3 regions of the Streptomyces flaveolus genome follow, and region 1 is predicted to be linked to each of the others. Evidence: riboswitches for the same ligand, from Rfam matches in the RefSeq annotation. Region 1 holds a riboswitch; each other region holds the start of a gene.
The links. A riboswitch is a leader RNA that binds a small molecule or an ion and turns the genes downstream of it on or off. The one in region 1 is predicted to bind cyclic di-AMP.

Region 1 (3,249 bases):
CGGCGCCGCCCCGATGCCCGTACCGCCCGTCCGGCCGGCGCGGCGGCGACCCCCGTACGGCCGGACCTTCGTGCGCCTGCTCCCCGTCCTGCTGATCGCCGTGGCCGTCCTCTACGACCTCTTCACCCCCCGGTACTTCACCGCGGGGCCCCTCTGGACGGCCGCGCCCCTGGTCGCGGCACCCCTCTACTCACGTCGCGGCACCGTGCTCACCGGTGCCGCAGTGATCGCCACCGTCATCGGGCTCCAGCTGAGCAAGGGCGTCATCCACTACGTGGACTCGCTCACCGAACTGATCACCATCGCGACGGTCGCCGCCCTCGCCGTCTTCGTGAACGCCTTCGTCCGCCGCACCGACGAGCGCCTCGCCTCCGCCCGCGAGATCGCCGAGGCCGCCCAGCGCGCCGTGCTGCCCGAGCCCGCCGAGCGGATCGGCGGCTTCGAGATCGCCGCCTGCTACGAGGCGGCGCAGGCCGACGCCTTCATCGGCGGCGACCTGTACGCGGTGCAGGACAGCGCGCGCGGTGTGCGGCTGATCGTCGGCGACGTGCGCGGCAAGGGCATGGGCGCGGTGGCCGCCGTCGCCGTGGTCATCGGTGCCTTCCGGGAGGCCGCCGAGCAGGAGGCGACGCTGGAGGCGGTCGCGCAGCGGCTGGAGCGGGCGCTGGCGCGCGAGGGCACCCGGCGGGACGGGCTGGACGCGTTCGAGGGGTTCACCACCGCCGTCCTCGCCGAACTCCCGCACGGCGACGGGGTCGTCCGCGTCGTCAACCGCGGCCACCCGCCGCCGCTGCTGCTGCACGCCGACGGCACCGTGCACCCGGTGCAGGCCGGGGAGTTCGCTCTGCCGCTCGGGATGGGCGAACTGGGGGTGTGGCCCGACCGGGCGGAGCAGGCCGACTTCCCCGGCGGTGCCACGCTGCTGCTGTACACCGACGGATTGTCCGAGGCCCGCGACGCCCACGGCCGGTTCTACGACCCCCACGCGCGACTGACCGGCCGCGTCTTCCGGCACCCGGCCCACCTGCTCGACACCCTCGCCGACGAGGTGCGCCGGCACGCCGGGGGCGGCACCACGGACGACATGGCGCTGCTCGCCGTACGCCGTCGGCCCTGAGCGGGCGACGACCTTGATCAGTATCACCGGCGGTGACGACACGACCGCCCTCCGCATAACAACTGACACACCGTCATAAACGCGTGATGTGAAGTCGTGATCTGAGAGGCGGTCAACTCGCCCGGTTTTGGCCCTTCGTGAGATGTACGTCCCGGCCGGAATCCTTAATGATCAGACAGAACGGCTTGGAATCAGCACCTCGCGTCTATTAACGTTCGATAACGCAGCGCGGTCGTCCCAGCCGTCACAGAAGGCGGCTCCGTGCGCACGCGCCGAATCCCGCGAGGGAACCGGGGAACCACCACTTTGGGGTGAATCGGGCGTATGCCGCCGTGGAGACACGGCGCGTATACGCGCGTAGGAGACCTTCCTGCTCCGAACCCGTCAGCTAACCCGGTAGGCGGAAGGAAGGAAAGGAGTACGCCCACGTGGCGTCCAACCGGCCTGCCCCCGAGGCCCCGTTCGTGCCGAGCACGCACGACACCGAAACCTTCGGCTACGACGGCTACCGTGCCGAAGAGGGCCCCTGGGAGGAGTGGAACCCCACCGCGGACTCCATCCGTCCCGTACGCGGCCGGCACCGCGTCGCCAAGCAGCGCGGCGGACTCGCCCGCAGCTCCACCGTCCTCGGCGTCGGCGTCATAGCGGCCGTCGGAGCGGGCGGCATGGCGAGCGCCCAGACCGGCAAGCCGCCGGTGTCGATCTCGATGCCCGACCTGCCGAACGTCGGCTCGCTCATCTCCGACGACGAACCGGAGCCCGAGGGTTCCGCCACCCCGCTCAGCGGCATCGGCGCGACCACCACCGACACCGCCGAGGGCACCACCGACGCCGGTGAGGTCCTGCGGGCGCGCATCATGCAGCAGGCCGAGCAGCAGCAGGTCCAGGTCGAGACCAAGGCCGCGGCAGAGGCCGCCGCCAAGGCCGAGAAGGAGGCCGCCGAGGCCGCCGCCAAGGCGGAGAAGGAGGCCGAGGCCAAGGCCGCCGCCGCCAAGAAGAAGGCGGAGGAGGAGGCCGCGAAGAAGGCCGAGGCCGAGCGGCTCGCCGAGCTGGCCAAGCAGTTCACGCTGCCGACCTCCTCGTACACGATCACCTCCACCTTCGGTCAGGCCGGCTCCATGTGGTCCTCCGGCCACCACACCGGCCTCGACTTCGCCGCGCCCACGGGCACCCTCATCAAGGCCGTGCACACCGGCACGATCACCGAGGCGGGCTGGGCCGGCTCCTACGGCTACCGCACGATCCTGACCCTGGACGACGGCACCGAACTGTGGTTCTGCCACCAGTCGTCGATCAACGTCAGCGTCGGCCAGGAGGTCAGCACCGGCGACGTCATCGGCCGCGTGGGCGCCACGGGCAACGTCACCGGCCCGCACCTCCACTTCGAGGTCCACGTCGGCGGTGCCGAGGGCGGGGTCGACCCGGCGGCATGGCTGCAGGACAAGGGCCTCACCCCCTGAGAACAGGGCGTCCGGAAGGGACGCCCACCTCTGGATCCCGGTGGTCCTGACGGCGACCCCCCGACGTCAGGGCTGCCGGTTTGCGCGAACTTTGCGTCCGTTCTCGGCGCCCCGCGGAATGACCAGTTCCGAGGCGCGTGTTGTTGTAGAACATGACTTCTCTGCGCAAACTCGGCTCCTCCGACCTCGAGGTCTTCCCGCTCGCCCTCGGCGGCAACGTCTTCGGCTGGACCGCCGACCAGGACACCTCCTTCGCCGTCCTCGACGCCTACACCGCCGCAGGCGGCAACTTCGTCGACACCGCCGACTCCTACTCCGCGTGGGTCGAGGGCAACAGCGGCGGCGAGTCCGAGACCCTCATCGGCAAGTGGCTCGCGGCGCGCGGCAACCGCGCCGACGTCGTCATCGCCACGAAGGTCAGCCAGCACCCGGAGTACCCCGGCCTGTCCGCCGCCAACATCAAGGCGGCGGCCGACGCCTCGCTGCGCCGCCTGGGCACCGACCACATCGACCTCTACTACACCCACTTCGACAAGCCCGAGGTGCCGGTCGAGGAGATCATCGGCGCGCTCGACGATCTGGTGCGCGCGGGCAAGGTCCGGCACATCGCCGCCTCCAACATCACGGCCGAGCGGCTCGCGGCGTCCCTGGAGTTCTCCGACCGCGAGGGCC
Region 2 (3,249 bases), on a different contig from region 1:
GGCGGCCTCGTCCATCACGTCGTCGTGGTACAGCGTGGCGAGGTGGGTCAGCTCGACGACCACGGCCGAGGGCACGATGCCGGGCGCGTAGGGGTCACCGAACCGGGAGGCGAGCATCACCAGCAGCGGCCGGAACCGCTTCCCCCCGGCCCGCACCAGGTGCTGGGCGGCCTCCGTGATGAACGGCACCTCACTCTTGGTTGCCTCAAGCAACCCTTCCTCGACGGCCGCCAATCCGGTCTGGACATCGGCTTCCAGAGCCTGGTCCCGCACGCTCAGCCCGAACGGCCCGACGACGGTCACGAGGGGTCTCCTGTCTGCTGGTGTCTACTGGCGATTACCTGGTTTGTCGATAGGTCGCTGCCACCACTCAAGTCAGCGTATCCGGTCACGTTTCGATCACCGCTAGCGCCCACCGTTACAGGCCGGTCGGTATCGGATCATGCACGGTATGTTTTTGATCAGGTGATATGAGCAGATATCGGTCGACATCGCCAGAGAGGCGCGCATCAGGACACGGCACGCCGGAAGCCGCCACCGAAGATCCCACCACTCCTCCCAACGGACCGCACCCCGAGAACGTCACCCGTTCGGCATCCGCGCCCCGCTCCGAACGGGTGCCCGCACGACACGACGGAACACCGGTCCGAGCCGTCGAGGGCCGGGCGCGGCACAGGACCCACACACCCGGCCGACAGCCCCGCCCCGGCTCCCCACCCAAACGGCCCGCCACCGGTGGACGGTTGGCCACCAGTTGGCCCTAATGCCCGATTTGCCGCCCTTGTTGAGGCCCGTGAGTTGGCTCACTCCACCGCGTCCGCCGACCCCCTCGCCGCACCTCCGCCGCGACCCCCGCCGGCCCTTTGCCCCGTAGGCGAGTTGAGCCTTGGCATTCGCAAAGGATCAAGTACCCCAAAACCCCCAGACCAAGGTCAACAGGCGCGTCGAGTGATTCCTGCACTTGTTCCGGACATGTGCTCTCGCATACGTTCCCGGCCTGTCAGGCGGACGCCGAATCCTGCCACCGCCCGACGCACAGTCATCCACCGAGACACTCGCAGGCAGGAGCGGGGGACCCAGGTAAGTCGCCGCGCCGGAAACCACCGGAGCGGCTCGGGGTGAAGCCGTGCCCGTCAGGGCGCGGCCGGGCACCTCCCCGCCCGAACCCGACAGCTCACCTCGCAGGCGTTGGAGAGGGACACACACATGCCTGCCATCGGTCAGAACCGTCACGCTCGAACCAGCCGCCTCGCCCGCAAGCTCGCCGTCGCCGGCACCGGCGCCGCCGTGCTCGCCCTGCCGCTCATCGGCGCCGCCACCGCGTCCGCCGCCACCCCGGCCGCCACGACCACCGCCGCCACCACGGCGACGACGGCGTACCCGGACAACCTCGACGGCTGGATCCGCGAGTCGCTGGACATCATGGCCCAGCACGGGATTCCCGGCTCGTACGACGGCATCCACCGCAACATCATGCGCGAGTCGTCCGGCAACCCGCTGGCCATCAACAACTGGGACATCAACGCGATCAACGGCACCCCGTCCAAGGGCCTGCTCCAGGTGATCGACCCGACCTTCCAGGCGTACCACGTCGCCGGCACCTCCTGGGACTCGTACGACCCGGTCGCCAACATCACCGCCGCCTGCAACTACGCGGCCGACCGCTACGGCTCGATCGACAACGTCTTCGGCGCGTACTGAGCCGACTCCGCAGCAGGACACAACCGGACCGACTGAGCTGTACCGGCGCACGCCGGGCGTGTCAGGAGGCTCCGAAGATCCGTTCGAGGACGACGGCCACGCCGTCGTCCTCGTTCGTCGTGGTGACCTCGTCCGCGACCGCCTTGAGTTCGGGGTGGGCGCCCGCCATGGCGACCCCGCGGGCCGCCCAGTGGAACATGGGGATGTCGTTGGGCATGTCCCCGAAGGCGATCGTCCGCCGCCGGCTCAGCCCCAGGTGTTCGGCGGCGAGCGCCAGACCGGTCGCCTTGGTGACACCGCACGGCTGGAGCTCCACCGTCCCCGGCCCCGACATCGTGACCGTCGCGAGCGAACCGACCACCGCGCGCGCCGTCGCCGCCAGCTCGTCGTCGGACAGGTCCGGGTGGCGCAGCAGCACCTTGCTGATCGGCGCGCTCCACAGCTCGTCGCGCCGCTCGACCCGCACCGCGGGCAGCGTCGGGTGGGGCATCAGATAACCCGGCTCGATGAGCGTCAGCCCGTCGACCCCGTCCTGGTCGACCGCGGCGTACACCTCCCCCACCTCCGCCTCGATCTTGCCGAGCGCGGTCTCCGCCAGTTCCCGGTCCAGGGTGACCGACCACAGCATCCGGTGGGCGCCGGCGTCGTACACCTGCGCGCCCTGCCCGCACACCGCGAGCCCCGTGCAGCCGAGGCCGTCGAGCAGGGAGCGGACCCTCGGTGCCGGGCGCCCCGTCACCACCAGGTGCCGCGCTCCGACCCGGGCCGCCCGTGCCAGCGCGGCCAGCGACCGGTCGGAGACGGTGTCGTCGCCGCGCAGCAGCGTTCCGTCGAGGTCGGTGGCGACGAGGGCATATGCGGTGCGGTCCATGATCAGAGAATACGGACACCGCACCTGTCCGACTCACCCACGACCGGATGCGCACGAGGACGTTCGCAGGTGTCCGAAACCTGACACAACATCGTCTAAAGGCAGTTAAAGGCCTGTGCACCAGTTGGCAACAACATGCTCTGCCTTCTACCCTCCGGGCTGCCCCGGGGGTACCTTCCTTTTGTCCAGGGGGGACTTGATCGGGGGGTCGGGTTGAACGGCGGACGTGTACGTGTGCTCAGGCCGGAGGAGCTGAGCGAGGGGGAACGGGAGCGCTGGCGCGCGCTGCGCGCCGCATCGAGGTCGCCACGCAATCCGTTCATGGAGCCGGAGTTCACCGACGTCGTGGGCCGGGTGCGGGCCGGGGCGCGGGTGGCGGTGCTGTACGAGGGCGGTGAGGCCGCCGGTTTCCTGCCGCACGAGCGCGGGCCGCTGGGCCAGGGCCGGGCGATCGGGCTCGGCGTCTCGGACTGCCAGGGCGCGGTGCTGCGGCCGGGTCTCGTCCCGGACACCCGCCAACTGCTGCGGGACTGCTCCCTGTCGAGCCTCGCCTTCGACAATCTGGAGGCCGAGCAGGGCCTGTTCGTACCGTACGCCGCCGAGGAGCACACCTCCTACGTCATCGACGTGGAGAAGGGGTACGAGGCGTACGAGAGCGTGCTGCGCGCCCAGTCCCC
Region 3 (3,249 bases), on a different contig from region 1:
GGCGCTCCGCTCGCCCGGCTGGAGGGGCAGACCGCGCTCGCCACGCTCCTCACCCGTCTCCCGGACCTGGCCCTCGCCGCGGATCCGGCCGAACTGCGCTGGCGCGGCGGGCTCATCATGCGGGGGCTGCGCACCCTGCCGGTGTCGTTCACACCGGTCCCGTCGCCGCCCGGGAACAATCCGTCGCCGACGCAAAGGTGACACGCGCTCACCTCTGTGATCTTCACGTGATCTGCGCGGCATGAACTTGTGACAAGCGATCATCTGCCTATACGTTCACGGATCAGCGTGGCGCCGAGCCTCACTCGCCGCGCCGTCCCCGCTGTCTCGTGAAAGGTCGTCGCATGCTCTCCGGGAACGGTCGTCACCGTCGCCCCCGCCAGGCTCCCGCCCTGGTCGTCGCTGCAGGAGTGACCGGCTCCGCCATCGCGATCCCGCTCCTGGGGGCCACCGGCGCCCACGCGGCCGACGGAACGAACTGGGACCGGGTCGCCGAGTGCGAGACGGGCGGTGCCTGGAGCCAGAACAGCGGCAACGGCTACTACGGCGGCCTGCAGCTGTCCCAGGACATCTGGGAGCAGTACGGCGGTCTGGGCTACGCGTCGAGCGCCGACCAGGCGAGCCGCTCGCAGCAGATAGCCGTCGCCGAGAAGGTGCTCGCGGCCCAGGGCATCGCCGCCTGGCCGACCTGCGGCCTGCTCGCGGGGCTGGGCAACGACTCGGGAATCCTGTCCGGCGGCACCGCGACCCCGGGTGACGGGGCGTCGGCGGGGAAGAGCGGATCGGGCACTTCGGGGACGTCCGGGTCGTCCGGCTTGACCGATTCCCGGGAGTCCGTCCCCGAATCGTCTTCTTCGGCGACTCCCTCTCCGTCCCGGACCGAGTCCGCGTCCCCCTCGCCGTCCGCCTCGGCCTCGACTGACGCCGCGTCGGGCAGTGGGGACGAAACGGTCAAGTCCGACAGGTCCACCCCGTCCGGCACCCCGGCCGGCGATGACGCGCAGGCGTCCGGCGGTACGGGGGTCACCCCACCGGGTGGTGACGAGTCGGACAAGTCGGGGCAGAGTGACGCCGCTTCGGAGTCCGCAGGCACCGAGGAGTCCACGGCCGGCCGGCATCGCGGCGGCAGCGCCGAGGAGGGCGCGGTGGACGGCCGTACGGCGGAGTCGACGGGGCGGCACGCCTCGCGCGGCGAGAACGGCGGCCGCGGCCTCACGGACGGCTCGTACACCGTCCGTTCGGGCGACAGTCTGTGGGGCATCGCCGACTCCCTTGACCTCACCGGCGGATGGCACACCCTCTACGCCGACAACAAGGACGTGGTCGGCGCCGACCCGGACCACATCCTGCCCGGTCAGACGCTCACGGTCGGGGGCGAACCGGTCGAAAACCAGGGGTAGTTCGCGTCACAGTTAGAGGCCCTATGTCCGTTTTGGATCACGTGAGAGATAGGTCTCAGAAGCCGTGATCGTCTTTGAAAAACCACGGAGCGCGTGTCTACGGTCGTGACCGCTCGCCACCGCGGGCCCCGACCGCCGCAACGCCGAATCCTGCCAGTGGCGGTACGGGAACAGTCGTCGCGTCAAGCGCCGCAGGCAGGAGCGGGGGACCCAAGGTAAGTGCCGCACCGGGCAGCGATCCGGAGCGGCTAGGGGTGAAGCCGAGTCCCGCAAGGGACCCGGCCGGGCAACTCAACCGGCCCGAACCCGACAGCTCACCTCGCAGGCGTCGGTGAGGGGATCAACCATGCTGTTTTCCGGCAAGGGCAAGCACCGTCGTCCGTCCAAGGCCACCCGTGTCATCGCCGTCGCCGGCGTCACCGGTGCCGCCGTCGCCGCCCCGCTGATGGCGGCCGGCAACGCCTCCGCCGCCACCGCGTCCGAGTGGGACACCGTCGCCCAGTGCGAGTCCGGCGGCAACTGGTCCATCAACACCGGCAACGGCTACTACGGCGGTCTGCAGTTCTCGGCCTCCACCTGGGCCGCCTACGGCGGTACGCAGTACGCCTCGACCGCCGACCAGGCGAGCAAGACGCAGCAGATCGCGGTCGCCGAGAAGGTGCTCGCGAGCCAGGGCAAGGGTGCCTGGCCGGTCTGCGGCACCGGCCTGTCGAGCGCCGCGTACGGCGGCGGCTCCACCGAGAGCCAGGACAGCGGTTCCTCGCAGTCCTCCGGCAGCTCCGAGAGCTCGCAGAGCCAGAGCAGCGGTTCCACGGCCGAGCGCTCCACCGAGCAGAAGGCCTCCCGCTCCTCCGAGCGTCCGGCCGCCAAGGCCGAGACGAAGGCCGAGAAGAAGACCGTCACCACGCCGACCGGCAAGAAGGTCGAGAAGGGCGACGGCGAGTACAAGGTCGTCAAGGGCGACACGCTCAGCTCGATCGCCACGGAGCACCACGTCCAGGGCGGCTGGGCGAAGCTGTTCAAGCTGAACGACGACATCGTCGACGACGCCGACCTGATCTACCCGGGCCAGCAGCTGCACCTCAAGTAAGCGGCGGCCCGCCCTGCTCCCGCCCCGGTGCGTGTTCCCCCGTACGCACCGGGGCGGGCTTTTTTGCGCCCCGGTGGCCGGGGGAGGCCGCCGGGTTTCCGCGAACGGTCTTTGTTCCGTTCGGAAACAATTTACTCTCGGTTCTGTCCATCGGGTGGGCGACCGGCTGGCCGATCGCCCGGAGCCGGTTAGGCTCGTCCCGCAGAGCCGCTGCGGTCCTCGCGGACCCGCGTCACACCGAAGCGTCACATTGAAGAAGGAGATGCTCGTGCCGTCCATCGACGTCGTCGTAGCCCGGGAAATCCTGGACTCCCGAGGCAACCCCACGGTCGAGGTCGAGGTCGGCCTCGACGACGGCAGCACGGGGCGTGCCGCCGTTCCGTCCGGCGCCTCCACCGGTGCCTTCGAGGCCATCGAGCTCCGTGACGGCGACCCCAACCGCTACCAGGGCAAGGGTGTCGAGAAGGCCGTCCTCGCCGTCATCGAGCAGATCGGCCCGGAGCTGGTCGGCTACGACGCCACCGAGCAGCGTCTGATCGACCAGGCCATGTTCGACCTGGACGCCACCGACAACAAGGGCTCGCTGGGCGCCAACGCCATCCTCGGCGTCTCCCTCGCCGTGGCCCACGCCGCCTCCGAGGCCAGCGACCTGCCGCTGTTCCGCTACCTGGGCGGCCCGAACGCGCACCTGCTGCCGGTGCCGATGATGAACATCCTGAACGGCGGCTCGCACGCCGACTCCAACGTGGACATCCAGGA

Region 2: linked by a shared signal. The riboswitch ahead of ACIRG6_RS35805 (transglycosylase SLT domain-containing protein) and the one ahead of ACIRG6_RS19050 (M23 family metallopeptidase) in region 1 are both predicted to bind cyclic di-AMP.
Region 3: linked by a shared signal. The riboswitch ahead of ACIRG6_RS19670 (transglycosylase family protein) and the one ahead of ACIRG6_RS19050 (M23 family metallopeptidase) in region 1 are both predicted to bind cyclic di-AMP.

Annotation. Positions count from the first base shown of each region.
Region 1 covers NZ_JBIWKU010000005.1:568,968-572,216, forward strand. Annotated here, with positions in the region: gene ACIRG6_RS19045 (PP2C family protein-serine/threonine phosphatase) at 1-1,117, shown strand, start outside; cyclic di-AMP (ydaO/yuaA leader) riboswitch at 1,378-1,535, shown strand; gene ACIRG6_RS19050 (M23 family metallopeptidase) at 1,546-2,577, shown strand; gene ACIRG6_RS19055 (aldo/keto reductase) at 2,730-3,249, shown strand, end outside.
Region 2 covers NZ_JBIWKU010000017.1:114,800-118,048, reverse strand. Annotated here, with positions in the region: gene ACIRG6_RS35810 (polyprenyl synthetase family protein) at 1-303, opposite strand, end outside; cyclic di-AMP (ydaO/yuaA leader) riboswitch at 1,035-1,203, shown strand; gene ACIRG6_RS35805 (transglycosylase SLT domain-containing protein) at 1,207-1,701, shown strand; gene ACIRG6_RS35800 (HAD family hydrolase) at 1,763-2,572, opposite strand; gene ACIRG6_RS35795 (GNAT family N-acetyltransferase) at 2,807-3,249, shown strand, end outside.
Region 3 covers NZ_JBIWKU010000006.1:126,534-129,782, reverse strand. Annotated here, with positions in the region: gene ACIRG6_RS19680 (cytochrome P450 family protein) at 1-201, shown strand, start outside; gene ACIRG6_RS19675 (LysM peptidoglycan-binding domain-containing protein) at 345-1,400, shown strand; cyclic di-AMP (ydaO/yuaA leader) riboswitch at 1,578-1,743, shown strand; gene ACIRG6_RS19670 (transglycosylase family protein) at 1,747-2,490, shown strand; gene eno (phosphopyruvate hydratase) at 2,759-3,249, shown strand, end outside.